One region of the Cupriavidus sp. GW821-FHT07C08 genome, then DNA from elsewhere that is predicted to be linked to it. Evidence: predicted binding sites of a transcription regulator. Region 1 holds the regulator's gene; each other region holds the start of a gene.
The links. The regulator FNR, encoded in region 1, switches genes on or off when oxygen is low (the NO sensors DNR and NnrR bind a similar motif). The targets are predictions, from matches to a motif close to TTGATNNNNATCAA.
Positions count from the first base shown of each region.

Region 1 (7,294 bases):
AGCAGGCGGGCGACGTGGCGCAATACGTGCGCTCGCTGTCGGGGCTGTCGTCGGACCCGATCCGTGCGTCGCGTGGCGAGGGCACCTTCAAGACGACCTGCGTGGCATGCCACGGCGCCGGCGGCAAGGGCAACCAGGCGCTCGGTGCGCCCAACCTGTCGGACAACGTCTGGCTGTATGGCAGCTCGGAAGGCAGCATCGTCGACGCCATCCTGAAGGGCCACAACAACAAAATGCCCGCGCATGAGGAGATCCTGACGCCTGAACGCATCCGGATGCTGACGGCCTATATCTGGGGTTTGTCCAACATCGGGAGTGGAGCCGGGCAATGACCGACGACTCATGTGAGCGGGCGCTGGTGGCTCGCGGGAGAGCATGCCCATGAATGCACCCGGGACCGAAGAAATGGCCCGGGCGGCCGACCTGCAACGGTCGGCCGCTGCGCCGGGCGAGACCTCTGACGAAACGCTCTACGAGGTCCGCCGCAAGATCTACCCGCGCTCGGTGACGGGCGCCTTCTCCAGCTGGCGGGTCTGGCTGGTGATCCTGACCCAGCTGATCTACTACGGCACGCCCTGGCTCCAATGGAATGGCCGCCAGGCCGTGCTGTTCGACCTTGGCGCGCGCAAGTTCTACATCTTCGGGCTGGTGCTGTGGCCACAGGATGTGATCTACCTGGCGGTGCTGCTGGTGATCTCGGCGCTGGCGCTGTTCCTGTTCACGGCGATCGCGGGGCGGCTGTTCTGCGGCTATGCCTGTCCGCAGACAGTCTATACCGAGATCTTCATGTGGATCGAGCGGCGGGTCGAAGGCGACCGCATCGCCCGCATCCGGCTCGATGGCGATCCGTGGAGCCTGCGCAAGTTCCGTCTGAAGGCGACCAAGCACTTCCTGTGGGTGCTGATTGCGCTCTGGACCGGCTTTACCTTCATCGGCTATTTCGCGCCGATCCGCGGTCTGGGCGGCGAGGTGCTCAGCCTGTCGCTGGGGCCGTGGCAGTCGTTCTGGATGCTGTTTTACGCGTTCGCCACCTGGGGCAATGCGGGCTTCATGCGCGAGCAGGTGTGCAAGTACATGTGCCCGTATGCGCGCTTCCAGAGCGTGATGGTGGATCGCGATACCTATGTCGTGACCTACGACGTCGGCCGCGGCGAGCCGCGCGGCAGCCGGTCGCGCAAGACCGACCACTACAAGGCGGGGCTTGGCGACTGCGTCAACTGCAGCATCTGCGTACAGGTGTGCCCGACAGGCATCGATATCCGCGACGGCCTGCAGTACGAGTGCATCGGCTGCGGCGCCTGCATCGACGCCTGCAACCAGGTCATGGACAAGATGGACTATCCGCGCGGCCTGATCCGGTACACCTCGGAAAACGCGATGCGCAAGGCCTTGTCCGCGGCGGCATCGCGCAAGCGCCTGCTGCGTCCGCGCGTCATCATCTATTCCGTGATCTGGGTGGTGCTGCTGGGCGGCTTCATGGCGTCGATCGCGCTGCGCACGCCGCTGAAGGTCGACATCATCCGCGACCGTGGTGCGCTCGGCCGTGAAGTGGAAGGCCGCTGGATCGAGAACGTCTATCGCCTGCAGCTGATCAACACCACCGAAGCGCCGATGAAGATCAGCGTGCGCGCCGACAGCGACGAGCTGAAGAACCTGAAGGTGGAGTACGACAAGCAGGCCGAATCGCTGGCGCCGACGTCCAACCGGTTGCTGCCGATCCGGATCCGCGTGCCGATCGAGGCCGCGGCGCGGGGCACGCACAAGATCAACGTGACAGTGACGAGCGAAGGCACGGAGCGGGGGCAGGCCGAAATCCGGCAATCCACCAGTTTCATCGTGCCGCGCGATTTGTGAAGCTAGGCAGACGCGGACTTAGTCGTCAAGATGAAGGGGGCAAGATGAGTCAGCAAGGCAATCCGTGGTGGAAGGAGCCGTGGCCGTGGCTATTGATGAGCGGCCCGCTGGTGGCGATGGTGGCGTGCGGCGTGACGATCTGGCTGGCGTCCACGCATCCGGACATGCCGGTGCAGGGTGCAACGCGCCATGGCCTGGTGGTGGAGAAGGCCGATGCCGCGCCGCCCAAGGCTGCCGCAGCGAGGCAGCCATGAGGTTGCGCTGGCTGATGTGGGTACTCTGGCCGGCGTTCCTGATGGCTGGCTTTGCGACCGCGACGGTGTTTTCGGTGGTGGATCCCGGTGACCTGAACTTCTTCGGCCAGCCGATCGAAGCGTCCCGCGAATCGGTCTACACCATCGGCTTCCTGATGGCCTGGGTGTTCTGCGCGTTGTCCAGCGGACTGACGCTCTACACCATGCCGACGCGGCTCAGCGATACCGACGAACTGGAATGAGCGGACTGGCGTGAGGTCTGCGCTGCCATGGCCGGATGCGGCACTGGCAGCGCTTGGCCGCTTAGCAGGAGCGGCTGTAGAGTTGCTTGATGCCGTCGATGTCCACCAGCTTGACGTGGCGCTGGCGAATCTGGATCAGGCCGGCTTCGGCAAAGCGGGAGAACAGGCGGCTGACGGTTTCGAGCTTCAGGCCCAGGTAGCTGCCGATCTCTTCGCGGCTCATGCGCATCACGAACTCGGACGCCGAATAGCCGCGCGCAGACAGGCGCTCAGAGAGGTTGATCAGGAAGGCGGCAAGGCGTTCCTCGGCGCGCATCGAGCCCAGCGTGACCAGCATCAGCTGGTCGTGCGTGATTTCCTTGCCCATCAGGCGCAGGAACTGCTGTTGCAGCGATGGCAGGTCTGCCGACAGGGCCTGCAGTTCGCTCATGCGGACCACGCAGACTTCGGTATCTTCCAGCGCGGCGGCATCGGAGGCATGCTGCATCTCGCCCAGCCCGTCGAGACCGACGATTTCGCCGGGCAGGTGGAAGCCGGTAATCTGCGAGCGGCCGTCTTCAGTGGTGACGTGGGTCTTGAGCGTGCCAAAGCGCACGGCATAGACCGCGGTGAGCGGATCGCCCATGCGATACAGGGTTTCACCCTTGTGCACACGGATGCGTTCCTGTACCAGCGTGTCCATCTTGGCGAGGTCTTGCTGCGACATGCCGACCGGAAGGCACAGCTGCCCCATTGCACAGGTGGAGCAGCGGGGCGACATCTCGGTAATGGGAATGGAGGTGAGCAATTGGAACCTGCTAGAAATGGCAGCGAGGGCGCGATTAGGACATTTTACCGTGCGATGTGATGCGGTAGGGAGTAAGAATTGACATTTGGCGTGCTGATCAGCGTTTTTCTGCTGGCTTTGCTTGGCGGGGTCCACTGCGCCGCCATGTGCGGCGGCGTGGCGCTGGCCGTGGAGCAACGCCGCGGCGAGACGGCGACGATCAGTCTGGTGCCCAGCCGCGCCGCCTGGCTGGGCGAGTTGCTGATTATGCACCTGGGCCGGATCTCGACCTATATGCTGCTCGGTGCCGCGCTAGGCGCGATCGGTGCGTCGGCGTGGAAGCAGGACTACCTGCCGGTGCAGCGCTGGCTGTTCGGGGCGGGCAGCGTCATGTTGCTGTGGTCGGGCTGGCGGTTGCTGCGCGGCAATACTTTTACTGTCAACTGGCTGGAGCGCCTGGCGGCGCGCGCCAGCGCAGCGGTGGCGCGGCGGCTGGGTGGCCTGGCAGGCGCCATGCCGCCGTTTGTGCGGGCGCGCGGCGGCATGGCGCGGCGTTATGGCATGGGCGTGGCGTGGGGGCTGGTGCCGTGCGGCATGGTCTATGGGGCGCTTACGCTGGCGCTGCTGGCGGGCAACGCGGCGTCCGGCGCACTCGTGATGGGCGTGTTCGGGCTCGGCACGCTGCCTAACCTGCTGGTGCTTTCCGGCCTATCGGGCTACTTGCGTACGCTGTCGCGACGTCCCCGCGTGCGCCTTGGGGCCGGCCTGGCGGTGATGGCGTTCGGCGGCCTTGGCATTGCGCGAGCGGTGCTGCTGCCACATTCGCTGGCCGAGCATGGATTCTGCCTGGTGTTCTGAGGCGCCGGCGCCGCCCGGACAACGGATGATGGTTGCAGGCGGGGGCGGGAATGCCATACAATCGCCAACATTGCGGTATCGCGCGGCGTAATATGAGCCGCGGTAAGCAGCGGGCGAGCAGCGCCAGGCGGCCTTCCTACCAGAAGGCGCGTTCAGGGCAGGGGAAGCGGAAGGTTTTCGATGCCCGTCCCGTCCCCGCAGTCCATCCGGTTCAAAAGATCTGGTTCAAAAGTCCGGCTGGCACTGCGGTGTTGGCGATGCCGGCCTTGCTCCCGATACCCGTTTTTCTTGCGTCCGAGGCCTTCAGTTCGCTGACAGCGACGTCCGATATGTGCGGGCGCGCTACGCAAGAGGTTTGCTGGCCGATCCATAACGGCACGCGAACGATCTCCTGCCGGAATGACCCGGCAATTCGATGCAAAGATAGGGAAGTGCACGGCTTGGATGCAGCAGGTATCCGGCTAGCTGCGCAATGAGATGGCGGTGGCTTTCGTACCGCTGTATCCAAAATCTCCGGTGCCCCGGATCCGTCCGGGAGCAGGTGCAAAGACAGGCTGCACACCATCAACATGAATACCCAAGAGGCGAAGATCGTCCTCGAGACGGCGCTGATCTGCGCGCAGGAACCGTTGCGCGTCAATGATCTGCGGCGGCTGTTTGACGATGACGTCGGCGCAGACACCATCCGCGTGCTGCTTGATGAACTGCGCCAGGACTGGCGGCCGCGCGGCGTGGAACTGGTGGCCCTGGCCAGCGGCTGGCGCTTCCAGAGCCGGCCGGAAATGCGTGAATACCTCGATCGGCTGAATCCCGAAAAGCCGCCAAAATATTCGCGCGCCGTGATGGAAACACTGGCGATCATTGCCTACCGGCAGCCGGTGACCCGCGGCGATATCGAGGAAATCCGCGGCGTGACGGTCAGCACGGAAGTGGTCAAGAAGCTTGAGGACCGCAGCTGGATCGAGGTGATCGGACACCGCGACGTGCCGGGCAGGCCGGCGCTGTATGCGACCACCAAGGCATTCCTGGACGATCTTGGCCTGCGTACGCTGGATGAGCTGCCGCCGCTGGAAGACGCCCAGGCGCAGGCGCAGGCAACCCTGCTTGAACAGCAGGCCATCAATTTTGAAGACCTGGCTGCAAACAAGGCAGCCAGTGCCGACGAAGAAGCATTTGCCGACCCCGCCGCGCAGGCAGCGGATGTGGCCGAAGCATCCGTCGCAAACGAAGCCGGGACGACCGACCCGGTCAACCAAGGCGCCAATGGCTTTGACGTGCAACCGCTGCAAGCTGCAGCCGACGATGCCGCCGAGGCCGCTTCCACCGAACCAGCCGCACCCAATCCGGACGGGGCGCGGGGCGATTTGCCGGACAACGGCACCCCGCCGCACCCGAGCGAGCACGACGAGCGCGTGCCGAACTGAACAACATGCAACATCCGATAGTGAATATCTTGTCTGATTCCGTTGAGCAAGACACCCGCAATGCGGGCGCACCCGCCGACACCGGCGCCGCAGAACCCGGATCGGGCAGCGAAGCCGCGCCCCGCCGCAAGGGGCTGCGCCGCGGGCTGAGGAACCTGGTGGCATCGCGCCGCCAGGCAACGCAGGACCGCGGCGAGGGCGCCGAAGGCGCCAGCGCCGGCGGCCAGGCCGATGCCGGTGAAGCGGGCGCCGCACAGGCGGCGGGCGGCGCGCGCGGTGGCCAGCGCGGCCGCGGCAAGCGCAAGACGGGGCAGGGCGAGGGCGGCCAGAGCAGCCAGGGCGGCCAGGGCACCAGCAAGGCAGACAAGGTGGACCGCGCGGCCAGGGCCGAAGGCACCGACAAGCCCGAGCAGCCCGGCCGCAAGCGCAAGCCGGTCCAGCGCTCAGGCAAGGCGGCGGCGCCGGGCGAGGCGCAGGGCGCCGGCGCGCGGCAGCAGGGCCGCCGCAAGGATGGCGGCAAGCCGCAGGCGCCCCGCAAGGGCCAGGGCGGCGGGGACAAGACCGCGGCGAGCAGCGAAGACCTGTTCCGCTTCGTGATCTCCGAGCAGTACGACACCGAAGACACCGTCATTCCGCGCACCAAGGCCAAGCCGGTGCGCGAGCTGTCGGCTGACGACGACGCGCCCAAGCTGCACAAGGTGCTGGCCGAGGGCGGGCTGGGCTCGCGCCGCGAGATGGAAGAACTGATCCTGCAGGGCCGCGTTTCGGTCAACGGCCTGCCGGCCCATATCGGCCAGCGCATCCTGCCGGCGGACCAGGTCCGCGTGAACGGCAAGCTGATCCACCGCAAGGTGTCGACCAAGCCGCCGCGCGTGCTGCTGTACCACAAGCCCGCCGGCGAGATCGTCAGCCAGTCCGATCCGGAAGGCCGTCCGACCGTGTTCGACAGCCTGCCGCGCATCAAGTCCGGCAAGTGGGTCGCGGTGGGCCGCCTGGACTTCAATACCGAAGGCCTGCTGATCTTTACCACCTCGGGTGACATTGCCAACCGCTTCATGCACCCGCGCTACGGCGTGGAGCGCGAATACGCGGTACGCACGCTGGGCGAGCTGGCCGAGGCCGACCGCCAACGCCTGCTGCACGGCATCAAGCTCGATGACGGCGAAGCCAACTTCCTGCGCATTGCCGACGGCGGTGGCGAAGGCGTCAACCAGTGGTACCACGTGGCCCTGACCGAAGGCCGCAACCGTGAGGTGCGCCGCATGTTCGAGGCGGTCGGGCTGACCGTGTCGCGCCTGATCCGCACCCGCTACGGCCAGTTCCTGCTGCCGCGCGGCCTCAAGCGCGGCCGCTGGCAGGAAGTCGAGCCCAATGACGTCAAGGCGCTGATGGCCGGTGTCGGCCTGAAGGTGCCCGGCAAGGGCGAGCAGGCCCCCAAGGGCGCCACCAAGGTGGGCGGGCGCAAGCAGCGCACCGAAGCCGCGATTGCCGGCATGCCGATGCCCACGGGCATGGACGGCCTGCCGCGTTTCGACCAGGGCGGTGCCCGGGGCGGTGGCAGCGGCCGCAGCAGCCAGCCGGATCCGATGAAGACCTCGATGGGCTATATCAGCCACGGGCCCACGTTGCTGACCTCGCACGCGGCCAACCTGGGCGGCGGGCGCGGCACTGGCGCACGCCAGGGGCGCGGTGGCACCGGCATGGGCGGCATGGGTGGCATGCGCGGTCAGGGTGGCCAGGGCGGTCTGGGCGGCCAGGGTCAGGGCAAGCCGCGTCGTGGCGGTGGCGAAGCCAACGGCAATGTGATGCCGAAGGCGTCGAAGCCGGGCGGTAACCGTTCCCCGCGCGGAGGCACTGGCGGTGGCGGTGGCGGCGGCAACCGTGGTGGCAACCGCG
Region 1 is NZ_JBWKQZ010000001.1:523,976-531,269, reverse strand. It holds gene ccoP (cytochrome-c oxidase, cbb3-type subunit III) at 1-332, shown strand, start outside; gene ccoG (cytochrome c oxidase accessory protein CcoG) at 406-1,854, shown strand; gene AC07UK_RS02585 (membrane protein) at 1,899-2,108, shown strand; gene AC07UK_RS02580 (hypothetical protein) at 2,105-2,350, shown strand; gene fnr (fumarate/nitrate reduction transcriptional regulator Fnr) at 2,412-3,137, opposite strand; gene AC07UK_RS02570 (sulfite exporter TauE/SafE family protein) at 3,216-3,974, shown strand; gene scpB (SMC-Scp complex subunit ScpB) at 4,544-5,398, shown strand; gene rluB (23S rRNA pseudouridine(2605) synthase RluB) at 5,404-7,294, shown strand, end outside.

Region 2 (7,294 bases), on a different contig from region 1:
GCGCCGCGCGAGAACGACGGCATGCAAGTGTGGTGCTCGACCCAGCACCCGACCGAGATGCAGCACGCGGTGTGCCATATGCTCGGCTGGCAAGCGCACCAGGTGCTGGTCGAATGCCGCCGCATGGGCGGCGGCTTCGGCGGCAAGGAGTCGCAATCGGCGCTGTTCGCCTGCTGCGCGGCGCTGGCCGCCTGGAAGCTGATGTGCCCGGTCAAGCTGCGCCCGGACCGCGACGACGACATGATGATCACCGGCAAGCGCCATGACTTCGTGTTCGACTACACCGTGGGCCACGACGACGAAGGCCATATCGAGGGCGTGAAGGTCGAGATGGTGTCGCGCGCCGGCTTCTCGGCCGACCTGTCGGGCCCGGTGATGACCCGCGCCATCTGCCACTTCGACAATGCCTACTGGCTGCCGAACGTGCAGATCGACGGCTACTGCGGCAAGACCAACACGCAGAGCAATACCGCCTTCCGCGGCTTCGGCGGCCCGCAGGGCGCGTTCGCGGTCGAATACATCCTGGACAATGTCGCCCGCACGGTCGGCAAGGACTCGCTGGACGTGCGCCGCGCCAACTTCTACGGCAAGACCGAGAACAACGTCACGCCCTACGGCCAGACCGTGGAAGACAACGTCATCCACGAGCTGATCGATGAACTGGTGGCCAGCAGCGAATACCGCGCCCGCCGCGAAGCCACGCGCGCCTTCAACGCCACCAGCCCGGTGCTGAAGAAGGGCATCGCCATCACCCCGGTGAAGTTCGGCATCTCGTTCAACGTGGCCCACTTCAACCAGGCCGGCGCGCTGGTGCACGTCTACAACGACGGCTCGGTGCTGGTGAACCACGGCGGCACCGAGATGGGCCAGGGCCTGAACACCAAGGTGGCGATGGTGGTGGCGCATGAGCTCGGCATCCGCATGGAACGCGTGCGCGTGACCGCGACCGATACCAGCAAGGTGGCCAATACCTCGGCCACCGCCGCTTCCACCGGTGCCGACCTGAACGGCAAGGCCGCGCAGGACGCCGCGCGCCAGATCCGCGAGCGCCTGGCCGTGTTTGCCGCGCGCAAGGCCGGCGTGGAGCCGTCCGAGGTGCGCTTCAACGATGACCTGGTCAGCGCCGGCGAGCTGCGCGTGTCGTTCGGCGAGCTGGCGCGCGAAGCCTACGTGGCGCGCGTGCAGCTGTGGTCCGACGGCTTCTACACCACGCCCAAGCTGCACTGGGACCAGAGCAAGCTGCAGGGCCGCCCGTTCTACTACTTCGCCTACGGTGCCGCGTGCTCCGAGGTGCTGGTCGACACGCTCACCGGCGAATGGAAGCTGCTGCGCGCCGACGCGCTGCACGACGCCGGCCGCTCGCTGAACCCGGCGATCGACATCGGCCAGGTCGAAGGCGCCTTTATCCAGGGAATGGGCTGGCTGACCACCGAGGAACTGTGGTGGAACAAGGACGGCAAGCTGATGACGCACGCCCCGTCCACGTACAAGATCCCGACGGTCAACGACTGCCCGGAGGAATTCAACGTGCGCCTGTTCCAGAACCGCAACGTCGAGGACAGCATCCACCGCTCCAAGGCCGTGGGCGAGCCGCCGCTGCTGCTGCCGTTCTCGGTGTTCTTCGCGATCCGCGACGCCGTGGCTGCCGTTGGCGACTACCGCATCAACCCGCCGCTGAAGGCCCCGGCCACCAGCGAGGCGATCCTGGACGCCGTCGACGCCGTGCGCGAAGCCGCGGCGCAGCCAGCCTGAGCTGGCTGAACGATCGCAGGAAGCGCGCGCCTGCGGGCGCCGCCGGACTTTCCCCCCTTGCCCGCGTTGACGGGCAAGGGGCCGGTGGAAGAAGCAGGCGCGCGCCACCCTTGCGATGACCTAGCGCAGGCAGCACCACAGCATCAAGCAGCAACCAGGCAACACCGACAAGGCCCCCGACATGCAGAACGCACCGCTCAAACCCTTCCGCTTCGCCGACGCTGCCCGCATGGTGCGCGCCGGCGTGCCGGTGGCAATGGTCACCATCGTCGAGGTCAAGGGCTCGGCCCCGCGCGAGGCCGGCATCCGCATGCTGGTCAGCGCCGACGACCTGGTCGGCACCATCGGTGGCGGCCACCTGGAGTGGCGCGGCATGGATATCGCGCGCGAGATGCTGGTGCGCGGTGAACAACGCCGGATCGAGCGCATTCCGCTCGGGCCGGCGCTGGGCCAGTGCTGCGGCGGCGTGGTGCAGCTGGCGTTCGAGGTCCTTGGCAAAACCGACCTGCACTGGCTTGACGCGGTCGAACGCAATTTCACCGCCGGCAAGGCACTGCAGCGGCAGGTGCCGGCCAGCGGCGCGATCACCCATGGCGACAGCCATGCCGTGCTCCCCGGCGTAACGCTGCACGCCGACGGCAGCTGGACCGATACGCTGGTGCCCGACACCATGCACGTGGTGCTGTTCGGCGCCGGCCATGTCGGCCATGCGCTGGTCAAGGTGCTGGCCACGCTGCCGTGCCGCGTGCACTGGGTCGACGAGCGCGACACGCTCTTCCCCGGCGGGCTGCCCGACAATGTCGAGGCCGAGGCCAGCGACACGCCCGAGGCGGTAGTGGCGCAGGCGCCCGCCGGCAGCTACTTCCTGGTCATGACGCACAGCCACGCGCTGGACCAGACCCTGTGCGAGGAAATCCTCAAGCGCACCGACTTTGCCTACTTCGGGCTGATCGGTTCCAAGACCAAGCGCGCGCGCTTTGAACACCGCATGGCCGAGCACGGCATCGACCCGGCCCGGTTTGCGGAAATGACATGCCCCATGGGGGTTCCCGGGATTACCGACAAGGCTCCGGCTATGATTGCGGTAGCCATCGTCGCCCAGCTGCTCCAGGTCCGCGAACAGCGCCTTGCCGCGCTGCGTCTGGGCCGCCCGGAGGCGGTGCATCCCTGAACCCGTGCCGCCGGCCCCGCCGGCAGGCACAGAAATGCCCAGAAACGAGGCCCCCATGACCATCGATGCCGCGCTCGCGGAACAGATCCGCCGCACTCCCAAGGCCGAACTGCATGTGCATATCGAAGGCACGCTTGAACCGGAACTGATCTTCCGGCTGGCGCAGCGCAACCAGGTGGCGCTGCCCTACCCCAGCGTCGAGGCGCTGCGCGCCGCCTACGCCTTTACCGACCTGCAGTCGTTCCTGGACATCTACTACGCCGGCGCCAGCGTGATGCTGACCGAGGAAGATTTCTTCGACATGACCATGGACTACGTCAAGCGCGCCGTCGCCGACAACGTCCGCCACGCCGAGATCTTCTTCGATCCGCAGACCCATACCGCGCGCGGCGTGCCCATCGGCGTGGTGATCGACGGCATCGCCGATGCCCTGGCCCAGGCGCGCACCGAATATGACTTCTCCAGCAGCCTGATCCTGTGCTTCCTGCGCCATCTGCCGGAGGAAGACGCCTTCGCCACGCTGGAAGCGGCGCTGCCCTACCGCGACCGCTTTGTCGGCGTGGGCCTGGATTCGTCCGAGCAAGGCAACCCGCCCGAGAAGTTCGCGCGCGTATTTGCCAAGGCGCGTGAGCTGGGCCTGCACCTGGTGGCCCACGCGGGCGAGGAAGGTCCGGCGCAATACGTCACCGACGCCCTCGACATCCTCAAGGTGCAGCGCATCGACCACGGCGTGCGCGCCATCGACGATCCGGCGCTGGTGGCACGCCTGGCGCGCGAGCGCGTGGCGCTGACCGTGTGCCCGCTGTCCAACGTCAAGCTCAAGGTCTACCCGGACCTGCGCGACCACCCGCTCAAGCGCATGCTCGATGCCGGCGTGGTGATCACGCTGCATTCGGACGATCCGGCCTACTTCGGCGGCTATATGAACGCCAACTGGGAAGCCACCTTCGACGCGCTGCCGCTGGACGCGGCCGATGCCCACAAGCTTGCCCGCAACAGTTTTGAAGCGGCCTTCCTGCCTGCCATGCAGAAGGCCGAATTCCTGGCGGAAGTCGACCACTTCTGGTCGAGCCCGCCCAAGTCCCCGCCCGCAACGACCTCAGCGGCCTGAGCGCGGCGCATGCCAATAGCCCGGCCCGCTGCTTGAACCATGCCGTTCCGCGCGGGCCGGCCACAAGAGACAAACCATGACGACCAATCCCAAGACTGACTCCCTCACCCGTGCCATTCGCGGCCGCGTGCTGCATTTCCTGCGCGATCCGCAATTCCATGAGGACGCGTATCAGTATTGGGACGACGGGGTGCTGATCGTCACCAACGGGCGCATCGCCGCCGCCGGCGACTACACGCAGCTGGCTGCGCGAATTCCGGCCGACGCCGAGATCGTCGATCACCGCGGCAAGCTGATCGTGCCCGGCTTTATCGACACCCACGTGCACTACCCGCAGACCGACATGATCGCGTCGCCGTCGCCGGGCCTGCTGCACTGGCTCGAGACCTACACCTTCCCCGAAGAGCGCCGCTTTGCCGACCCCGACTACGCGCGCGGCGTGGCCGGCTTCTTCACCGAGGAACTGCTGCGCAACGGCACCACCAGCGCGGTGGTCTGGAGCACGGTGCACAAGGCCTCGGCCGAGGCCCTCTTTGCCGAAAGCGAGGCGCGCAACCTGCGCATGGTCACGGGCAAGGTGATGATGGACCGCAATTGCCCGGAATTCCTGCGCGATACGGCCGAGACCGGCGCCCGGGACTCCGCCGACCTGCTCTCGCGCTGGCATAACAAGGGGCGTCTGGCCTACGCCATCACGCCGCGCTTTGCCCCGACCTCGACCGAGGCGCAGCTGGCCGCCTGCGGCGAGTTGGCGCGCGCCTACCCGGACGCCTTTATCCAGACCCACGTGGCCGAGAACCGCGACGAGGTCAAATGGGTCGCCGAGCTGTTCCCGGACGCGCGCAGCTACCTGGACGTATACGACCGCTACGGCCTGCTGCGCCCGGGCGCTATGTACGGCCACGCCATCTACCTGGACCAGGGCGACCGCCGGCGCCTGGCCGACAGCGGTGCCGCGGTGGCGCATTGCCCCACCTCCAACCTGTTCCTGGGCAGCGGCTTCTATGACTTCCACCAGTCCGACGCCAACCGCCTGAACGTGACGCTGGCCACCGACGTCGGCGGCGGCACTTCGTTCTCGATGTTCCGCACCATGAACGCCGCGCACAAGGTGGCGCGCATGGGCGGCTACTACCTGACCGCCCTGCGCATGTTCTACCTGGCCACGCGCGCCGCGGCCGAGGCGCTGGGCTGGACCGACCGCGTCGGCAGCTTTGGCGTTGGCTGCGAGGCCGACTTCATCGTGCTGGACCCCAAGGCCACGCCGCTGATCGCCCGCCGCAGCAACCGCTCGGAAACGCTGGAAGAGGAGCTGTTCGCCTTTGCCATGCTGGGCGACGACCGCCTCATCGACAGCGTCTATGTGATGGGCGAGGCCGCCCACGTGCCGGCCGCCTGATCCGTCACCTGGCCAGCAGCCGCCCGCCGCCATGCGGCGGGCGCGCTTTTACCGCTTCGCCCCCGCCTCCGGCTTGACGAGCGTCAAGACCGTCTCCCACAAAGCCTTCTAACCTTGCGGTTCCGCCGCGGCCGTTCTGCGTGCCGTGCGCCCATACCCATCCGACCGCAATCAGAAGGTTCTGCATGACCGCATCCCAATCCGCCGCTCACGCCCCTGAGCGCGCCCATGGCCCGCATGATGTGCCCCATGCCGCGCGCAAGGGTGCGCCCAACCACGCCCCGCTTCCGGCGCCGATCGCACCGGACGCCCCGCTGCCCTCGCGCAAGATCATCCGCGGCTGGCTGATCCCGCTGGGCCAGCGCAGCACCCCGCGCGCACTGCTGCTGTTCGCCTTCGACTACCTGCTGTTCGGCGCCGTGCTGGCCGGCGTGGTGCTGGCGCAGCACTGGGCCGCCAAGCTGGCGCTGGGCGTGCTGGCCGGGCTGATCATCGCGCGCCTGTTTATCATCGGCCACGATGCCTGCCACCAGAGCCTGACCCCGCGCCGCGGCCTGAACAAGTGGCTGGGCCGGCTCACCTTCCTGCCCTCGCTGACGCCGTACAGCCTGTGGGAAGTCGGCCACAACGTGGTGCACCACGGCTACACCAACCTGAAGGGCTTCGACTTCGTCTGGGCGCCCTACTCGCTGGAAGAATTCAACGCGCTGCCGCGCTGGCGCCGCGTGATGGAGCGCATCTACCGCACCGGCTTCGGCCCGGGCCTGTACTACCTGGTGGAAATCTGGTGGTGCAAGATGTTCTTCCCGAGCAAGCGCCAGATGGCCACGCGCCGCCCGATCTTCACCGGCGACTGTGTGCTGGTAGCCGCATTCGGGCTGGCCTGGATCGGCGCGCTGGCTGGCCTGGCACTGGCCACGGACCAGTCCGTCTGGATGCTCATCGGTGCCGGCTTCGTGCTGCCCTTCCTGGTCTGGAACGTCACAGTCGGCTTCGTGCTGTACGTGCACCACACCCATACCAGCGTGGCCTGGTATGACACCAAGGCCATGTGGGCCAAGGCGCAGCCCTTTGTCTCGACCACCGTGCACCTGCGCTTCCGCCACGGCATCGGCGCGGCGCTGCACCACATCATGGAACACACCGCGCACCACGTCGACATGAGCGTGCCGCTGTACCGCCTCAAGCGCGCCCAGGCGCTGCTGGAGCATGCGCTGCCGGGCCGCATCATCATCGAGAACTTCTCCTGGCGCTGGTATTTCGACACTGCGCGCCGCTGCAAGCTCTATGACTTCAAGGCCCTGTGCTGGACCGATTTCCGCGGCCGCCAGACCAGCGACAACGCGCCTGTACCCGCCTGAGAGTGCAGGCCACGTGGCGGGGGCAGGTGGACGCCTGCCCCCGCTGCCGCTATAATTGCCGCCTCCATTGGGGAGTAGCCGCCCTGCTCTCACCGCGCCGCGCAATGCGGATTCCGGGAGACAGGGGCGTACGTCAACAGACTTGACCGCTTGCGGTTATGGCGTGCGCAGCTCCGGACCCGCCCGGCCGTGTACTGATACGGACCCGGCAGCGTCCAGCCTGGCGAGACCGATGACCATACCTTTCTGGCCGGGCCGGGAAAGGTATGCGTCATTGGCATCTCGCGATGCATTGCGGCCCGGTTACCCCACAAAACCAAAATGGAAGCCTTCCTCGTCTCCACAGGCATCGTCGCCCTCGCTGAAATGGGCGACAAGACGCAATTGCTGTCGCTGGTGCTGGCCGCGCGCTACCGCAAGCCCATCCCCATCATCCTTGGCATCCTGATCGCCACGCTGTTCAACCATGGCTTTGCCGGCGCGCTCGGCGGCTGGATCAC
Region 2 is NZ_JBWKQZ010000015.1:160,804-168,097, reverse strand. It holds gene xdhB (xanthine dehydrogenase molybdopterin binding subunit) at 1-1,752, shown strand, start outside; gene xdhC (xanthine dehydrogenase accessory protein XdhC) at 1,934-2,923, shown strand; gene AC07UK_RS19935 (adenosine deaminase) at 2,979-4,034, shown strand; gene guaD (guanine deaminase) at 4,111-5,433, shown strand; gene AC07UK_RS19925 (fatty acid desaturase) at 5,619-6,794, shown strand; yybP-ykoY riboswitch at 6,852-7,001, shown strand; gene AC07UK_RS19920 (TMEM165/GDT1 family protein) at 7,116-7,294, shown strand, end outside.
Region 2: the regulator FNR is predicted to act here: its motif matches at 5,507-5,520, upstream of AC07UK_RS19925 (fatty acid desaturase).

Region 3 (7,294 bases), on a different contig from region 1:
GCAAGGCGGCGTTCCAGGCAATTTTCTGGGGAACTGTCGGGCTGAACATCGGCGCGATGGTGCTATGGAAGACCGCCCTGGCTGCATGACGGTCTCGGGCTTCGGCCCGGCACGCGTGTCCGCGACCAGCATCACACCGCACTACATATCGGAAAGAAATTTGGCGCGCCCGGCTGGGATCGAACCAGCAACCCCTGCCTTCGGAGGGCAGTACTCTATCCATTGAGCTACGGGCGCACAGGACGGTTTTGCAACCGGTTTGTGGGTACAGCGGTTGCGGCGGGCGAGTGGCCGCCGCAGGAAAGTCGCATAGGATACCGCTTTTGCCCCGTGCCGTCCATGCGGGCCCGCCAGAGGCTTCAGGGAACGTCTCGCAACCGCCGCTTTTTGGCACTGGCGGGGGGCCTTTGGCGCTATAATCGCCAGCTATTTGCGTCAAATCGTGCCCGCCACACCGCCGATGCAATGAGTCGACCGGGGTCAAGGCCGCGCGGCTTGTTGTCGGCGACAATCAGGCCCGGTCCGGGAGACAGTCCGCAGCGCGCAAATAGCAACAGACCCAAGTCAGGCAAGGGCCGCAGGCAGCACGGGCGGTCCGGATGGGGGCCGGACAGCGGTCAGCGAGTGACCAAGACCGGGCCAGAATAAGCAAGCCGAGCGTAAGCGGCCAGAAGGTTTCCTGCAAAACTGAGAGTTCTGTATGAGCGACGTCCACAACGAACACGACGAACACGAGTCTCCCATCAAAACCCCGAAGCAGCTGATCGCAGTCGTGATCGCGGCTTTCCTGGTGCCGATCATCGTGATCATTCTGCTGGTCAACTTTGTCGGACACGGCTCGACGGAAAGCGCCGGGGCTGCCACCACGGCGGAAGCCGTCAACGACCGCATCAAGCCGGTCGCCTCGCTCGAAATCAAGGATCCCAACGCACCGCGCGTCTTCAAGACGGGCGAGCAGGTCTACAAGGAAATCTGCGCCGCGTGCCACGCCACCGGCGCAGCGGGTGCACCCAAGTACGCCAACGCCGGCGACTGGGCCGCGCGCATCGGCCAGGGCTTTGACGGCCTGATGAAGTCGGTGATGAACGGCAAGGGCGCGATGGCCCCGCGCGCCGGCACCACGCCGGACGACTACGCCGACTATGAACTGGCCCGTGCCGTGGTTTACATGGCCGACGCCGGCGGCGCCAAGTTCCCGGAGCCGGCTGCCCCGGCTGCCGCCGCGCCGGCGACCGCCGCAGCCCCTGAAGCTGCCGCCGCTCCGGCCGCCGCTGCCGCGCCTGCACCGGCAGCGCCCACTGCTGCGGCCCCGGCAGCTGCTGCCGCCGCACCCGCTGCTGCGCCGGCCGCTTCGGCCGACGTGGGCAAGAAGGTCTACGAGCAGGTCTGCGCCGCCTGCCACGCCGCCGGCGTAGCCGGTGCGCCCAAGTTCGGCGACAAGGCCGCCTGGGCGCCGCGCCTGAAGGAAGGCATGGACGCGGTCCACAACTTTGCGCTCAAGGGCAAGGGCGTGATGCCGCCCAAGGGTGGCTACGCCGGCCCGGACGCGGACGTGATCGCCGCCTCGGACTATATGGCCAGCGCCGCCAAGTAAGTCCGTCCGCTGCAAACGAAAAGCCCGCGCAATGTGCGCGGGCTTTTTTTCGTCCGTACCGCCTGCGCGGCCGCTACACCACGCGCGAGTACCGCGGCACGAAGCGCACCGGCTGCGCGCCATCGTTGGCGGCGGCGGCCCGGGCACCAGCGTCCGCGGGCCGCGCGGCATCCTCGCGCAGGTAACGGTCGAACACCATCGCCACGCGCCGCACCAGCAGCCGGCCCAGTGGCGTCACGGTGATGCGTTCCGGCGCGCATTGCACCAGCCCGTCCGCGCCCAGTGCGGCGAGGTCGGCCAGCTCGGGCGCAAAGGCCGTGCTGAAGCGGATGCCGTGGCGCGCTTCCAGCGCCGGGATATCGAGCACCCCATTGCACATCAGGTCACCGATGATCTCGCGCCGCAGGTGGTCGTCGGCGTTCATCGCCACGCCGCGCGCCAGCGGCAGGCGGCCGTGGTCGAGCGCGCCGTAGTACTCGTCCAGCGTGCGCGCATTCTGCACGTAGCGCCCCGCGATCGCACCGATCGCGGAAATGCCGAGTCCGATCTGGTCGTAGCCGGCGTGCGTGGAGTAGCCCTGGAAGTTGCGTTGCAGCCGCCCTTCGCGCTGGGCCACGGCGAGGTCGTCGTCGGGCAGCGCGAAATGGTCCATGCCGATATAGACGTAGCCTTCGGCGCTCAGCCGCTCGATGGTGGAGACCAGGATGTCGAGCTTCTCGCCCGCGGGCGGCAAGGCGTTTTCGTCGATGCGGCGTTGCGGCTTGAACACATGCGGCAGGTGCGCGTAGCTATAGACCGAGAGCCGGTCGGGACGCAGCGCCAGCACCTGCTCGATGGTGCGGCCAAAGCGCGCCGCGGTCTGGTGCGGCAGGCCGTAGATCAGGTCCAGGCTGACCGAGCGGAAACCCAGCGTGCGCGCGGCATCCACCACGGCGCGGGTCTCTTCGAAGGGCTGGATGCGATGGATGGCCTGCTGGACCTCGGGATCGAAATCCTGCACGCCCAGGCTGACGCGGTTGAAGCCCAGTTCGGCCAGCAGCGCCATGCGGGCGTGGTCGACGCGGCGCGGATCGATCTCGATCGAATGCTCGCCCTCGGCCGCCAGCTCGAAATGCTCATGCAGCAGCGCCATCACGCGGCGCATCTCGCCGGGGTCGAGGAAGGTCGGCGTGCCCCCGCCCCAGTGCGACTGCAGCACCTGGCGGCGCGGCCCGAGCCGGTCTGCCACCAGCGCCATCTCGCGGCCCAGGTAGTTGACGTAGCGGGCGCTGCGGCCATGGTCGCGCGTGATGATCTTGTTGCAGCCGCAGTAGTAGCAGATGTTCTCGCAGAACGGGATATGCAGATACAGCGACAGCGGCGCCGGCGCGTCGGCCCGGCAGGCGGCCAGTGCGTCGTGGTACAGCGACAGGTCGGGGCCGTTGCGGAAGCGGTCGGCCGTCGGGTACGAGGTATAGCGCGGGCCGTTGCCGTCGATGCGGCCGGCCAGCGCGCGGAAGTCGGACAGCGCGCGGCGGTCGGGCGCAGGGGAAGTCATGGCAGACGGAGTCATGGGGGCGCGGGGGTATGGGTGTGTGATAGCCCATCGTAGGGCCGCACCGCCGCTGGCGCGTTGACCGCCGTCAAGCGCGGGCATTGGACCTGCGGGCGGCGGGCGTCACATTGGTGTCATGTGTGGCGGATACGCTGCGCGCCACCGCCGGCCCGCGCGTCACCTGCCCCTGCAATGCCAACTCCCGACCAGACTCCGATGTTTTCGCCGTACCCACCGCTGCGCAGCCACCTGGCAGCACCGGCCCGGCAACGGCGCCGCCTGCTTGCCGCCGCCGGCGCGGCACTGGCCCTGCCCGCCTGGCCAGTGCTGGCGCAGACGCAGGCGCGCCGCACGGTCGTGGTCGGCCACCTGCTCGACCGCGGCGGCGCGCAAGCCGACCTTGCGCGCGACTACCTGGCCGGGGCCAAGGTCATGTTTGACGCCGTCAACGCCGGCAACGGCCCGGTGCGCATCGCGCACGTGGTCCGCGACGCCGATCCCGACCCGCGCCGCGCGTTGGCGCAGGCGGTGTCGCTGGCCGATACCGACCTCGCCGAGCTGCTGTTCGGCCCCGGCGACCGGCTGTTGCCGGCGCTGGCCGCATCGGCCGAGCTGGGCCGGCGCGGCGTGCAGATCGTGGCGCCGCTATCGGGCCTTGGGCTGACGGCCGACAACGTCTGGTTCACCCGCGCCGACTACCAGGCCGAACTGGACGCGGCGGTACGTCAGCTGCGCAGCTATGGCCTGACCAGCATCGCGCTGGCCCTGGCGCCGGACTTCGCTGCCCCGTCGCTGGCCCGGCTTGAGGCGCAGACCGGGACGCGCGCAGTGCCGCTCGACGCCAATCCCGAGGCCGCCGCCCGGCGCATCGCCGCGACCCGCCCGGGCGCGGTGATCGTGGCGGGCGATACCCTTGCCTACGCCGGGCTCGGCCGCGCGCTGGCGGTGCAGGGCTGGTACGGTTTCCTGGTCGGGCTGTCGTCGGTCAGCGCCACCGCCGCGCGCGAGATCCTGGGCGCTGGCTACAGCGGGGGCATGGTGCTGACCCAGGTCGCGCCCGGGCCGCAACAGGCCACGCTGCGGGTGGTGAAGGAACACGTGGCGCGCATGAAGCAATACCTGGATGAGCCGCCGTCGCCGGCCACGCTGGCCGGCTATATCGGCGCGGCGTGGCTGGCGCGCGCGCTGGCCGGCCCGCGCGGCAGCGGCGCGGCCGAGATGCGGCGGGCGCTGCAGGGGCGCGTGGACGTGGGCGATTTTCCGCTCGACTTCACGCACGGGCAGCGCGGCTCGCAGTACGTCACGCTGGCGGCGTCAGCCGCGCGGTAAGGACAGGCGCGTGCGCAGGCCGCTCAGCCCGGGGCCGTCTTGCCGCCGGTTCCCAGCAGCGCCTTGAGCGCGCCGAGCCGGTCCTTGGGGCTCATCGCCGGGGTTTCATCGACCGGCGCAGGCGCTTCCTCCAGCTTCATCTCGCCGATAAAGCGCGAAGGCTGGCACGAGTAGGTCTCTCGCGCGCGCTTGCGCTTCTTGCACCAGCTGACATGCAGGCTGCGCTGGGCGCGGGTGATGCCGACATACATCAGCCGCCGCTCTTCCTCGATCTTCTCGTCGCTCATGTCCTCGTCTTCGCGGCAGTGCGGCAGGATGCCCTCTTCCACGCCGACCAGGAACACGTGCGGATATTCCAGCCCCTTGGACGCGTGCAGCGTGGACAGCCGCACTGCGTCGGGGTCTTCCTCGCGGCCTTCCAGCATGCTCATCAGCGCCACGGTCTGGGTCAGCTCGAGCAGGTTCTTGCCTTCGCTGCCGAAGCCGTCGGCATTGTCGAAGCCGGTGGCTTCCTCGCCCTCGGCGCCTTCTGGCTTGGTGCCCTTGCGCTTGAGCCAGTCCAGGAATTCCAGCGTGTTGGTCCAGCGCGACTGCGCCTGCCGTTCGTCGAAGCTGTCGTACAGGTAGGCCTCGTAGTGGATGCCTTCCATCAGATCGTCCAGCACCACGGTGGCCGGATCCTTGGCCGCGCGGTCGGCCAGCCGCACCATCGATTCGCAGAATACGCGCAGGGGCTCCAACTGGCGCGGCTGCAGCTTGCCTTCGATGCCGCCCATCATCGCGGCCTCGAACAGCGACACCTTGGCCTGGCCAGCAAAGGTGCCCAGCGCTTCCAGCGTGGTGTTGCCCACGCCGCGCCGCGGCGTGGTGATGGCGCGGATAAAGGCGGGATCGTCGTCGGGGTTGGCAATCAGGCGCAGGTAGGCGCAGATGTCCTTGATCTCGGCCTTGTCGAAGAAGCTCTGGCCGCCCGACAGCACATAGGGAATCCGTTCGCGCCGCAGGATCTGCTCAAACAGCCGCGCCTGGTGGTTGCCGCGATACAGGATGGCGTAGTCGCGGAACTGCGCGCGGCGCTCGAACTTGTGCGCGGACAGGCGGAACACCACCGACTCGGCCTCGTGCTCCTCGTCGTTCATCGGGTGGATGGCGATGGGGTCGCCCATGCCGTGCTCGCTCCACAGCTTCTTGTCGAACAGCTTGGGATTGTTGGCGATGACGGCGTTGGCCGCTTCCAGGATGCGCACGGTGGAGCGGTAGTTCTGCTCCAGCTTGATCACCTTCAGGTCCGGGAAATCGGTCTGCAGCCCGCGCAGGTTGTCCAGCGTGGCGCCGCGCCAGCCATAGATTGCCTGATCGTCGTCGCCCACTGCGGTAAAGGCCGGCGCGCGCAGGTGCGAGCCGCCCGCCAGCAGTTTCAGCAACTGGTACTGGCAGGCGTTGGTGTCCTGGTATTCGTCGACCAGGAAGTAGCGCAGGCGGTTCTGCCACTTCAGTTGCACGGCTTCATTGCGCGCGAACAGCTCGGCCGGCAGGCGGATCAGGTCGTCGAAATCCACCGCCTGGTAGGCGTGCAGCGTGGCCACGTAGTTGCGGTAGACCAGCGCGGCCTGGTGCTCGTCGGCATTGGCGGCCTGCGCGATCGCTGCCTCCGGGTCGACCATGCCGTTCTTCCACAGCGAGATCGTGCCCTGCACGCCGCGGATCAGCTTCTTGTCGGTGGTGCCGAGCTGCTCCTGGATCAGGCCGAAGCAGTCGTCCGAATCCATGATCGAGAACTGCGGCTTCAGGCCCACGTGCTCGGCCTCCATGCGCAGGATTTGCACCCCGAGCGAGTGGAAGGTACAGACCGTCAGCTGCTTGAGCGGGATGCGCTTGCCCTCGCGCGTGGTCTTGCCCTCCATCAGCTTGCCGATGCGCTCCTGCATCTCCTTGGCCGCCTTGTTGGTAAAGGTGACGGCGGCGATATGGCGCGGCTCGAAACCCTTGTCCTCGATCAGATGCGCGATCTTCTGCGTGATCACCCGGGTCTTGCCGGAGCCCGCTCCGGCCAGCACCAGGCAAGGGCCGTCCAGGTAGCGGACGGCTTCAGATTGGGCGGGGTTCAGGCCATGGGTCATGCGAGGGATGCGGTTGGAGGCGGGGAAATCAGCAGGAACAGCGGAAGGCCAGGCGGGACACGCCGGCACCCCAAAAACGGGCTCGGCGGCAAAGCTGACGATGTTAACACGCTGGCCGCGGCAGGTCAGTCAGCGCAAACCGCGTTGACAGGGCCAGTTGTGTCACTGGCGTAACACTTCGTAAAGGCCGGAGCCAATCGCGCAACGCAACGCTCTAACTGTATGTCCCCCGGCCTGCACGGCGGGGTTGACATGCTTGAATCATCACATCGGAGCCAATAATGAAAACCCTGCAGACTTTGACCAAGGTGACCCTGATCGGCGTGACCGTCGCGGCCTTTGCCGGTTGCGCGGACATGACCCCGAAGCAGCGTAATACCGCCATTGGCGCGGGCGCGGGTGCCGTGGGCGGCGCCATCCTCACCGAAGGCAGTGCGCTGGGTACGCTGGGTGGCGCGGCCGTGGGCGGCGTGATCGGTAACGTTGTCACCGACGACAAGAAGAAGTAAGCCAGCCCGCAGCGACAGGTACGGCAGGCTCCCCTGGCCGGTTTGACAAAGGCCGGGGCCTCCCGTACATTGCGCGCATCCGACCGGGAGAGCGCGCATTGCCTGCGCCGCCGAAGGGGTATCACCCGAAAACTCTCAGGCACCACGGACCGATCGGATCGGCATGCAATATGCACACGATGCATGCCGCACTCTGGAGAGCGGCACC
Region 3 is NZ_JBWKQZ010000033.1:16,259-23,552, reverse strand. It holds gene AC07UK_RS31275 (DUF1294 domain-containing protein) at 1-89, shown strand, start outside; tRNA gene AC07UK_RS31270 (tRNA-Arg) at 162-237, opposite strand; gene AC07UK_RS31265 (c-type cytochrome) at 701-1,594, shown strand; gene hemN (oxygen-independent coproporphyrinogen III oxidase) at 1,668-3,146, opposite strand; gene AC07UK_RS31255 (ABC transporter substrate-binding protein) at 3,345-4,457, shown strand; gene AC07UK_RS31250 (UvrD-helicase domain-containing protein) at 4,481-6,577, opposite strand; gene AC07UK_RS31245 (YMGG-like glycine zipper-containing protein) at 6,859-7,086, shown strand; glycine riboswitch at 7,161-7,248, shown strand; glycine riboswitch at 7,270-7,294, shown strand, end outside.
Region 3: the regulator FNR is predicted to act here: its motif matches at 3,207-3,220, upstream of hemN (oxygen-independent coproporphyrinogen III oxidase).

Region 4 (7,294 bases), on a different contig from region 1:
GCGGGCGCGGTCGAGCGCCGCGGGGAGGTATTCATGCACCAGCCCCAGGCTGTGGCGCCCCTGCTCGTCGGCGGGCGAGACCTGCACCAGCGCCACGTCCGCCCGCAGCGTGCCCTGGCGGATCAGCCCGGGCAGGTGCGAATAGTGGCTGGGCACGATGTCCAGCACGCCGGCCCTGGCCAGATGCCGGTGCGGGCCGCTGGCGGCGTAGCCGAAGAAGTCGAGCACGTCGGCCTGAGCCGGCTGCAGGGTGTCTGACTGCCCGATGCCGACAAAGACACTGAGCCGTCCGCCCTGGGCGATGGCGTGGCGGTGTTCTACCAGCGCGCGCGTCAGCGTCAGCGGCTCGGCGGTGGCCTGCCCCCACCAGATATGGTCTCCGGGGCGGATCAGGGCTTGCAGGCGGGAGGCGAGGTTGTGCATGGCCCGGAGCATGTCCCCAAAGCGTGGTTTGCGCTATTTGACAATGCCAATGGTGGACTTTGGCGAAAGCGAAAGGCCTTGACCGTCGCCGGGACTTAACCCCGATGGAAGGCGCGCTTTCGGAAAGGCTGATTGTCCAACTGGCCGAACGCCGCGACTATTGCGGCTATCAAAAGGAGGCGGCCGTCCGCCAGAGACCGAACGCAAGCCAAGCGCCATGATCGAACAGACCCAATCGAACAACTTCCAAGAAATCCGCGACGCCATCCGTGCGCTTTGCGCCGAGTTTCCCGATGAGTACTTCCGCAAGGTTGACGAGCAGCGCGCCTATCCCGAGGCCTTTGTCAATGCGCTGACCGCGGCGGGCTGGCTTGCGGCCCTGATCCCGCAGGAGTACGGCGGTTCCGGCCTGGGCCTGACCGAAGCCTCGGTCATCATGGAAGAGATCAACCGCTGTGGCGGCAACTCCGGCGCCTGCCACGGCCAGATGTACAACATGGGCACGCTGCTGCGGCACGGCTCCAAGGCACAGAAGGACAAGTACCTGCCGAAGATTGCCTCGGGCGAATGGCGCCTGCAGTCCATGGGCGTGACCGAGCCGACCACTGGCACGGACACCACCAAGATCAAGACGTCAGCGGTCAAGAAGGACGGCCGCTACGTCATCAACGGCCAGAAGGTCTGGATCAGCCGCGTCCAGCACAGCGACTTCATGATCCTGCTGGCGCGCACCACGCCGCTGGCCGAGGTGAAGAAGAAGAGCGAGGGGATGTCGATCTTCATGGTGGACCTGCACGAGGCGCAGAAGAAGGGCCTGACCGTGCGCCCCATCCCCAACATGGTCAACCACGAGACCAATGAACTGTTCTTCGAGGACCTGGAAATCCCCGAGGAAAACCTGATCGGTGAAGAGGGCAAGGGCTTCAAGTACATCCTCGACGGCCTGAACGCCGAGCGCACGCTGATCGCGGCCGAGTGCATCGGCGACGGTTATTGGTTCATTGACCGCGTGACCAAGTACGTCAAGGAACGCGAGGTCTTCGGCCGCCCCATCGGCCAGAACCAGGGCGTGCAGTTCCCGATTGCCGAGTCCTTCATCGAACTGGAAGCGGCGAACCTGATGCGCTGGAAAGCCTGTGAGCTGTTTGACAAGCACGAACCCATGGGGGCCCAGGCCAACATGGCCAAGTACCTGGCGGCCAAGGCCAGCTGGGAGGCCGGCAACGCCTGCCTGCAGTTCCACGGCGGCTTCGGCTTTGCCTGCGAATACGACGTGGAGCGCAAGTTCCGGGAAACGCGGCTGTACCAGGTGGCACCGATCTCCACCAACCTGATCTACTCCTTCGTCGCCGAACACGTACTGGGCCTGCCGCGCTCATTCTGAGCGATGGACGGCGCCAGCCCCAATGCTCAAGGGGCTGGCCGGATGGAGCCCAGGCAGCAACGGCCGCGGGGTTCCTGCGGCCCAGGCCCCTGAATTCCCCTCTCTGTCTCCTCTCTTCGTCCGCGCAGCCGGATCCAGTCCGATCCTCAAATCGGAAACTGCGTCGTCGACAGCACCTGCTTGAGCACCATGAACGAGCGAATCTGCCGCACGCCCGGCAGGTAGAGCAACTGCTCCGCGTGGAGGCGGTTGAAGCTCTCGCTGTCCTTCGTCCTGAGCATCATGATGTAGTCGAACTCCCCGGTGACTTCATGGCATTCCATGCAGCCTGATACCTTCTGCGCCGCTTTCTCAAAGGCGGCGAAGGACTCGGGCGTGGACCTGTCCAGCACGACCCCGATGATGACCAGCATCCCCGCGTCCAGGGGAGCCGGGTTCAGCAGCGCCACGACGCCGCGGATCAGGCCATCCGCTTTCAGGCGTTCCACGCGGCGCAGGCATGCGGGCGGGCTGAGGCTGACCTTGGCCGCCAGGGCCAGGTTGGAGATGGACGCATCGCGCTGCAATGCGCGGAGGATGGCCTTGTCCGTGCGATCCAGCACCGGCGCGGGCTGCGGGGAGGTCTCGGATTTCGTACGAAATTTTATTCTGGATGTGGCCATTTCTACGGAATAAAGAGAATTTCATGGTGCTTCGGGGCTTTTTATCGTGCAAGAAGTCGCAGATCTTTGCAAGCACCTTTCGTCTCAGCCTTCTTATGATGATTCCAGATGCGGCGTCGCGCAGCTTCCGTGCGAATGCCGGGCTTTGCGGCTGCCCCGCGCCCGCATGCCAACCACAACCTGGAGCTAGTCATGAACCTGAAGCAATTTCCGCGTCATTCCCTGACCTTCGGCCCGACGCCGATCCATCCGCTATCGCGGCTGAGCGAGAGCCTGGGTGGCAAGGTCGAGCTCTATGCCAAGCGCGAGGACTGCAACAGCGGGCTTGCCTTTGGCGGCAACAAGACGCGCAAGCTCGAATACGTCATTCCGGACGTACTGGCGCAGGGCGCCGATACGCTGGTCTCGATCGGCGGGATCCAGTCGAACCACACGCGCCAGGTTGCCGCCATCGCGGCCCACCTGGGGCTGAAGTGCGTGCTGGTGCAGGAGAACTGGGTCAACTACTCGGACGCGGTCTATGACCGCGTGGGCAACATCCAGATGTCGCGCATCATGGGGGCCGACGTGCGCCTGGTCAGCGAAGGGTTTGACATCGGCATTCGCCCAAGCTGGGAAGATGCCATGGAGAGCGTGCGCAAGGCGGGCGGAAAGCCTTACCCGATTCCGGCAGGCTGCTCGGAGCACCCGCTCGGCGGTCTCGGCTACGTAGGGTTCGCCGAGGAAGTCCGGGAGCAGGAAGCCGAGCTCGGCTTCAGGTTTGACTACATCGTCGTCTGCTCGGTCACCGGCAGCACCCAGGCGGGCATGGTGGTGGGATTCGCTGCCGACGGCCGCGCGGACCGGGTCATCGGCATTGATGCATCGGCGAAGCCGGAACCGACGCGCGCGCAGATCCTGCGCATCGCACGCCATACCGCGGAACTGGTCGGCCTCGGCCGCGACATCACTGAAGCGGACGTGGTGCTGGACACCCGCTATGGCGGCCCCGAATACGGCCTGCCGTCGGCGGGCACCCTGGAAGCCATCCGCCTCAGCGCCAGGCTGGAAGGCATGATGACCGACCCGGTCTATGAGGGCAAGTCCATGCAGGGCATGATCGACATGGTCCGTCGCGGCGAGTTTCCGCAAGGATCGAAAGTCCTCTTTGCTCACCTGGGCGGGGTGCCGGCACTGAACGCCTACAGCTTCCTCTTCAAGGACGGGTGAGTCCGTGCGCGGGATTCCCCCGATGCCCGGCTAATTGCCATCGGCAGCCTGCGCGCCGGCCCCAAAGCGCAGGCGCAGGCTCCGGTTGGCATCCTGCAGCGAACCGTCCGCCGCTTCCACCACGCGGTGCAGGTAGTCTTCGCTGGCGTCGAGCAACGCCCCATACAGGGTGTGGCACAAGCCGCGCGCGGTGCGGCCGGGCCAGTCTTGCGGCAGCATCGCTTCAGGCAGGTTGGGGTCGCGCAGCAGCACGCGCCGGTATTCGTGCACCAGCAGCGTCCGCACGAAGAAGGCATCGGCCGGAGCAAGCCCGGCGGCCTCTTCGGCCAGCGGCGTAAAGCGGCGCAGCAGTGCCTGCCAGGCAGCGGCCACGTCGCCGAGCTTGAAGGTCTGGTGCATCAGCGCCTGCAGCGGCCGGATGGAAAACGCCTCGAGGCTGCTTGCCTCCATCACCGCCACATCGTCCTGCGCGCGTGCAGCCTCGATGATTTCGCGCAGCGAGGCGAGGTCCGCATTGGGGTGGGCCATCACCCCTGGCGCAATGGCGCCGAAGCCCTCCCACAGCAATTCCCGCTTCAGCTTCTGCCGGACCGTGGCGCGCACGTCACCGCGCACCATCACCAGGGTCCAGCGGCCATCCCATTCGGATGCCTCACCGGCGTAGATGCGCTTGCCGGCGTGCAGTACACGCTGCAAACCGGCTTCTGACAGCCCGTAGTAGCTGCGCCGCCCGATCCGGGTCGCGGCCAGCCATTCGTCAGCGGTCAGGCGGAAGGTGGCGGTTCGCACCAGCCGGTCATTGATGCCGAACGGCGCCGCCAGCTGGATCAGGCTGCCCAGCCAGATTGCCTGGGGCCGCGGCGCCACCACATCGCCGAACAAGGTCACCAGCATGGAATTGGCGCCCAGCTTCAGCCCGCGTGCCAGCCGCGCCACGCGCGGGGAAACCGGATCGGTGCCTGACGTCGCCATTGGCCTGCCCCTTGAAGTGATACACAAACGCCGATTGATTGAATCAAATTGTATCACTACCATCCGTTGCAGCTAACGATGTTGATGCAGGTCAAGACCCCGATTCAGAGCAACCAAGAGCGGAGCAAAGGATGTACGCACAGCTGGTGGAGACAGGAGCGACGAGGCTTCGCGCCATGGAAGAAATGGAGCCGCAGGAACGCGAGTTCCAGGCGCGCGTGGATGCCGGGATCAAGATCGAGGCCAAGGACTGGATGCCCGAGGCCTATCGCAAGACCCTGGTCCGCCAGATCTCGCAGCATGCGCATTCGGAGATCGTGGGCCAGCTGCCGGAAGGCAACTGGGTCACCCGCGCGCCGACGCTGGAGCGCAAGGCAGTCTTGCTGGCGAAGATCCAGGATGAGGCCGGCCATGGCCTGTATCTCTACAGCGCGGCCGAGACGCTGGGCGTCTCGCGCGACCAGATGCTGGGCGACCTGCACACCGGCAAGGCCAAGTATTCCAGCATCTTCAACTACCCGACGCTGAGCTGGGCCGATATCGGCATGATCGGCTGGCTGGTAGACGGCTCGGCCATCATCAACCAGGTGCCGCTGTGCCGCTGCTCGTTCGGCCCGTATGCGCGCGCCATGGTGCGCGTGTGCAAGGAAGAGTCGTTTCACCAGCGTCAGGGCTACGACATCCTGCTGTCGTTGTGCAACGGCACGCCCGAGCAGAAACAGATGGCGCAGGACGCGCTCAACCGCTGGTGGTGGCCTGCGCTGATGATGTTCGGCCCGTCCGACGGCGATTCGCCCAACAGCGCGCAATCCATGCAATGGCGCATCAAGCTGTTCTCCAACGACGAACTGCGCCAGAAGATGGTCGACCAGACCGTGCCGCAGGCCGAGTACCTGGGTTTGGTCATTCCCGATCCCGAGCTGAAGTGGAACGAGGAGCGTGGCCACTATGACTTCGGCGAGATCGACTGGTCCGAGTTCTACAACGTCATCCAGGGCAACGGCCCCTGCAACCGCGACCGCCTGCGCACCCGCGTCAAGGCCTGGGAAGAGGGCGCGTGGTTCCGCGACGCCCTGGTGACCCATGCCGACAAGCAGGCGCAGCGGGCCGCCGCCTGACCCCGCGGCGCGCGGCGCCGCCATCCATCCAACGCAATGACACAGGAGGTTGCCATGAAAGAGTGGCCGCTTTGGGAGATCTTTATCCGCAGCCAGCACGGCCTGGCCCACAAGCACGTGGGCAGCCTGCACGCGCCCGACGGCGAAATGGCGATCAACAACGCGCGTGATGTCTATACGCGCCGCAACGAGGGCGTCAGCGTCTGGGTGGTGAAGGCCGGCGACGTGGTCGCCAGCAGCCCCGGCGACAAGGGCCCGCTGTTCGAGCCGGCCAACAGCAAGGTCTACCGCCACCCGACGTTCTTCCCGATGCCGGAAGCCGTCAAGCACATCTGATACGGCCCGCATGATGGACAACCACAAGCTTGAATACCTGCTGCGCCTCGGCGACTCCACGCTGGTCCTCGGCCAGCGCCTGTCGGAATGGTGCGGCCGCGGCCCGGCGCTGGAAGAGGACATCGCGCTGACCAATGTCGCGCTCGACATGATCGGCCAGACCCGGCTGTGGCTGGGCTACGCCGCGGAAGTGGAGGGCGCCGGCCGCACCGCCGACCAGCTGGCCTACCTGCGCGACGCGCACCAGTTCCGCAACCTGCTGCTCGCGGAGCAGCCCAACGGCAGCTATGCCGATACGCTGGCGCGGCAGTTCCTGTTCGACACCTGGCACTACTTCCTGCTCGACGGCCTGCAGCGCTCGACCGATGCCCGCATCGCCGAGATCGCCGCCAAGTCGCTCAAGGAAGTGACCTACCACGTGCGCCGCAGCGCCGACCTGGTGGTGCGCCTGGGCGACGGCAGCGAAGAGAGCCACCGCCGCATGCAGGATGCCTTCGACGACCTGTGGATGTTCAGCGGTGAGCTGTTCGAGTCCGACGCGGGCGACGCCGCGCTGGTGCAGGACGGCGTGGTGCCCGATCCCGCATCACTGGCCGCACCGTGGCAGCGCCATGTGGCCGCGGTGCTGGAAGAAGCCACGCTGCGGCTGCCTGCCGGAACGTGGTCGCAGAGCGGCGGCCGCCACGGCCGCCATACCGAACACCTCGGCTACCTGCTGGCCGAAATGCAATTCCTGCAGCGCGCCTATCCGGGCGCGAGCTGGTGAACGCCATGACTGCGCAAGCCATCGCACGCCCGGCGGTCGGGCAGGTCTGGACCTGGCTCGATACGGTGCCCGATCCCGAGATTCCGGTGATTTCCGTGGTGGATCTCGGCATCGTGCGCGAAGTGGCATGGGAGGACGACGCCTGCGTCATCACCATCACCCCGACGTACTCCGGCTGCCCGGCCATGGCGGTGATCCGGGAGGAGATCGAGCGCACGCTGGCCGCGCAGGGCATCGCCAGCGTGCGCGTGCGGACGCAGCTGGCGCCGGCCTGGACCACCGACTGGATGACGCCGCGCGGCAAGGCCAGCCTGGGCAGCTACGGCATTGCGCCGCCGGCCCAGCAGGTGATCGACATCAGCGGCATCAGCCGCAAGGCGGCGCCCGCGCTGGTGGTGGCCTGCCCGCACTGCGGCTCGCGGCA
Region 4 is NZ_JBWKQZ010000009.1:66,040-73,333, forward strand. It holds gene AC07UK_RS13910 (acetyl-CoA hydrolase/transferase family protein) at 1-423, opposite strand, end outside; gene AC07UK_RS13915 (acyl-CoA dehydrogenase family protein) at 641-1,807, shown strand; gene AC07UK_RS13920 (Lrp/AsnC family transcriptional regulator) at 1,954-2,469, opposite strand; gene AC07UK_RS13925 (1-aminocyclopropane-1-carboxylate deaminase) at 2,662-3,678, shown strand; gene paaX (phenylacetic acid degradation operon negative regulatory protein PaaX) at 3,709-4,650, opposite strand; gene paaA (1,2-phenylacetyl-CoA epoxidase subunit PaaA) at 4,782-5,768, shown strand; gene paaB (1,2-phenylacetyl-CoA epoxidase subunit PaaB) at 5,823-6,104, shown strand; gene paaC (1,2-phenylacetyl-CoA epoxidase subunit PaaC) at 6,115-6,870, shown strand; gene paaD (1,2-phenylacetyl-CoA epoxidase subunit PaaD) at 6,876-7,294, shown strand, end outside.
Region 4: the regulator FNR is predicted to act here: its motif matches at 4,732-4,745, upstream of paaA (1,2-phenylacetyl-CoA epoxidase subunit PaaA).